DNA from 2 places in the Abyssisolibacter sp. ZYX002 genome. Region 1 is predicted to be linked to the other one. Evidence: a T-box and tRNA genes for the amino acid it is inferred to sense, from the RefSeq annotation. Region 1 holds a T-box; the other holds one or more tRNA genes.
What was found. A T-box is a leader RNA that pairs with one kind of tRNA and senses whether it is charged. The one in region 1 lies ahead of P3X86_RS00315 (valine--tRNA ligase), so its partner is inferred to be a tRNA-Val.
Positions count from the first base shown of each region.

Region 2: it has a tRNA-Val gene. The T-box ahead of P3X86_RS00315 (valine--tRNA ligase) is inferred to sense a tRNA for this amino acid. The anticodon was not compared.

Region 1 is NZ_JARMXH010000001.1:76,216-78,486, forward strand. It holds gene P3X86_RS00315 (valine--tRNA ligase) at 1-1,403, opposite strand, end outside; T-box leader at 1,451-1,666, opposite strand; gene P3X86_RS00320 (hypothetical protein) at 1,902-2,039, opposite strand; gene P3X86_RS00325 (hypothetical protein) at 2,189-2,271, opposite strand, start outside.
Region 2 is NZ_JARMXH010000012.1:30,913-33,183, reverse strand. It holds gene P3X86_RS19855 (glycerophosphoryl diester phosphodiesterase membrane domain-containing protein) at 1-668, shown strand, start outside; tRNA gene P3X86_RS19850 (tRNA-Lys) at 800-875, shown strand; tRNA gene P3X86_RS19845 (tRNA-Glu) at 882-956, shown strand; tRNA gene P3X86_RS19840 (tRNA-Val) at 964-1,039, shown strand; gene P3X86_RS19835 (ATP-binding protein) at 1,083-2,069, opposite strand; gene P3X86_RS19830 (DnaD domain protein) at 2,083-2,271, opposite strand, start outside.

The sequences.
Region 1 (2,271 bases):
CCCCATTTAGAATTTATAAGTGGAGAAACTGACGAAGTCGCCCAAGTGTCAAGAACTGCTGATTCAGGCACAAAATTTGTTGAACCGCATTTGCAAGGAGTCATTGGATTAGTTTCTAGTGGGTTTATAGGTAATTCACTTTCTTCGGCAATTTTTATTTCACCACAATCTTCACAATACCAAACAGGAAATGGTACACCGAAGTATCGTTGTCTTGATATACACCAATTCCACTTTAAGTTTTCAACCCAGGACAAGTATCTAGATTTCATATATGATGGATACCAATTTATCTGATCAGCTAGCTTGATTAATTCATCTTGTGAACTTAATATATCAATATACCATTGTTGTGATGGTATAATTTCAACTTCATTAGAGCATCTTTCATGTACTGAAACGGGGTGAGTTATTGAAGTTGATTTAATTAATAATTCATTTTCTTTTAATAACTCAATTATTGATTTTCTTGCTTTTTTCACATGCATTCCACCAATAAATTCAACTGATTCATCAATAAATCCATCTGAATTAATGGTCTTTTTATAGGGGTAGTCGTATTTTTTATACCACTCTAAATCCTTAGTATCTCCAAAAGTACAGAACATTACTGCTCCACTACCTTTTTCCTTATCTACATCTTCGTTAGGTAGAATTGGTACTTCGTAGTTATATAATGGAACTATAGCAGTCTTTCCTATATAATGGGAGTTTTTATCATCATCTGGATGGATAAAAATTGCCTGACATGAATTTAACAGTTCAGGACGTGTTGTTGCTACCATCAAATATTCATCATCAATATAAAATTTAATATAGTTAAAATGAGATTCAAGCTCTTTTGTCTCTAGTTCTGCTTGAGCAATTGAAGTTTGGCAATGAGTACAATAAAGAACAGGACTTTCTTCGATATAAGCTTTTTTCTTATTATATAAATCAATGAATGATCTTTGTGAAATTTTTTGAGATAGTGGGGATACAGTTTTATACTCAAGGCCCCAATCGCAACTAAAGCCGAGGTTAGTCCATAAATTTTTGAATTCTGCTTCGTAATCCATGATTACGTTTAAACAATTTTGATTGAACTTGGAACGAGGCATTTCTTTAGCTTTTATTTTTAAATCATTTTCAACTAAACGCTCTGTTGGTAGGCCATTGTCATCAAAGCCAAAAGGATAGAATACATTATAACCTATAGCTCTCTTATAACGTGCAATCATTTCAGCTTGAGTATATGAAAAAATATGACCTATGTGTAGTTTTCCACTTACAGTTGGAGGTGGAGTATCTATGGAATAAAGTTCTTTATTACTCGTTTCTTCATACTTAAATATTTCATTATTTTTCCAAAAGTCTACTAATTCTTTTTCGATTTCATTAGCTTTATATTTCTTTTCTAACATTTCATTATCCTCTCTTTCTTAATAAAATAAAAAACGTCCTATTAAAATAATAGGACGAAATAACCGTGGTACCACCTAAATTCATATAAATAAATATATGCACTTAACATCCGATAACGAGGAAAAACAATGGGATCTACTTCCAAATTGGTTTCTGCCCATAACTCAAAGACTACTTCATTTGAGTTCTCATAGAGTATTTCAGCAAACTACTCCTCTCTGGAAATCGAATTCAAATTACTACTTCTTATCATTGTTTGTTTTATATAATGGCCCTAGCAGGACTCGAACCTGTTCCCTCTGATTGTGAGGCAAGTTAGCTATGCGACCTTATTTTTTTTATATTACAATATAACCAAAAAAAAGTCAAGCAAACTTATCCAAAACATGGATAAGTTAGTTTATGTAAAAGTAAAAGTGTCTAAATCCAATAGTATAGAAGTAGACACTTTTAAATATAAATATTAATTAAAATGATTTCTAAACACCTATTATATTTTACAGACTAGGTATAGAAGGTTGAGTACCAGGATCTAAATGATGGCGAGGAGCATTAACCATAGCACGTGTTACATGCCAAGTCCAACCACATTTACCGCAACTTTTTTCTTTTTCTCCGCTTACAGCGTAATCCATAAATTCCATTATTTCACCTCCGTGTATTTATTTTATCTACTAATTATCTAAACATATGTAGATATCACAATAATATGGTAAAGTTTTTATCATAATTATTAGGATACTTAATGTTAAAGATACGAAGATAATTTTCCTAATTAATAAGATTATTTATAAACTGGACCTGTAGGTCTAGCTGCATTAACCATAGCTCTAGTTACACCCCAAGACCAACGACATTTACCGCAGC
Region 2 (2,271 bases), on a different contig from region 1:
ATACAATATCAGCATTAAAGGTAGCAATAAAAAATGGTGCAACCTATGCAGAAATAGATGTTCAAGAAACAAAAGATGGGCAGGTTATATTGTTGCATGATAATACGTTTAAGAGAACAGTTGGAACTGACAAAATGCCATCACAAATGACTCTAGAGGAAATAAAACAGTTAGATACAGGAATACTGTTTGATTCAAAATTTAAAGGAGAAAAAGTCCCAACACTACAGGAAGTTATTGATTATGCTAAAGGAAAGATAAAGTTAAATATAGAGTTAAAAACAAACAAAAGTGACAAGGTTTTAATAAAAAAAGTTGCAAAAATTATTAAAGAAAAGAACTTTATAAAATCTTGTGTAGTTACATCTTTAGATTATGATGCGTTATTAGAAATAAAACGACAAGAGCATTTAATTAAAACAGGATATATAATGTATTTTGCGGTAGGGGAGCTTGAAAAACTAAAAGTAGATTTTTATAGTATAGAAGAAACAAATGTTAATGAAGGTTTTGTAAGTACGGCTTATTCGATAGGAAGAGAAGTGCATGTATGGACTATAAATACAGAAACTAGTATGGAAAACATGATAGAGCTTGGAGTAGACAATATAATAACAGATAATGACAGTATGTTAAAAGAATTGTTAGATAGTTATAAAGAGGAATAAACATAAAAAAATTACGTTAAATTACCTATTTAAACAGTATTTGTTGATATACGATAAGATTTTAAAAAAAAGTAGAAAAAACTGTTGACATACATTCTTCTATCATGTAAAATACTAAGAGTAGTCTGTAAGACCCATTAGCTCAGTTGGTAGAGCATCTGACTTTTAATCAGGGTGTCCGGCGTTCGAGTCGCCGATGGGTCACCATTTTTAGGCCCTATGGTCAAGCGGTTAAGACACCGCCCTTTCACGGCGGTAACCCGGGTTCGAGTCCCGGTAGGGTCACCATATTTGTGGGCGCATAGCTCAGTTGGGAGAGCACCTGCCTTACAAGCAGGGGGTCATAGGTTCGAGCCCTGTTGTGCCCACCATAAAAAATCAGCGTTAACGCTGATTTTTTTATTTATTATTATTCTATTCTTCCCATCTTAAATCATTACCATAAAACTTTAGTTCTATAAACTTACCAAATATTCTAGAAAAAAACCTGTCGGAATACATTTGCGATAGTTCTCTAGGATGATGATTTGTAGAGATTATAGTTTTCTTACCATTTACAAGTCTAGAATTTATGATGTTAAACATCTCAGTATTTGTAAAAGCAGTGGTTAGTTCAGTACCAAGGTCGTCAATTATTAGCAAATCAGAACTAAACAATAGATTGTATGCTAGTTGGTAAGAAGTATCTTTTGCTATGTCCTTAAATTTATAGGTTCTAATAATATCTAATATATTAAAAGCAGTTTGATACAGTACAATTTTCCCCTTATCAAGTAAGTTTTTAGCAATGCAGTTGCACATGAATGTTTTTCCTAAACCAGTAGTACCATAAAATAGTAAATTTTCTTCATTATCCTTATCAAAATTAATAACAAAACCTTCGCACACATTAGCTATAAATTTCATATTTTCTTTTGGAGTACGCTGTTCATTTTCATAAGACTCATCAGAGAACAGATTTATATTAAAGGTTTGAAAATTTTCTTTAGCAAGCATTCTCTCTAAATTAGACATCTTGTAAGCAGTTCTTATTAATGCTTGCTTAAAACAATTGCATTTTTTACCATTCTCAAGATATCCAGTATCCTTACACCTTACACAATCATATGCAATATCTGTATAATTTATAGGGATATTGTTTTCGGTCATTAGTATAGCTTTTTCTTGCTTAAGAGATTGTATTTGGTGTTGTAATTGCTCTATCTTATTCTCTATACAACCAGAGTTCTTTAATATCTCCTTTGAAGTTGCTACGCCTAAAGATGCAATTTTTTTATCTATTTCTTCAATACGAGGAATTAAGTTGTAGATTTCTCTTACTCGTATAGTTTGCTCACGTTTTTTTTGATCTAACTTAGATTCGTAATTTTTTAGTATTTCTCTAATAACACTATCGTTCATGGTATTTCCTCCCTTATACATTCTCAGATTTTTTATTGTATAAGTTGTTTAAACCTTTATTTTTTAATTTTTTTTGAAGGTTTTTATTTAACTTTTCTTCTAATTCATGGTCAGTATATTTTGTGGTAGTGTGTTTAAAATTATGGAACTTAGTTTGAAACTGTTCTTTGCTATTTTTATTATTTGAACGACTATAAGTTTT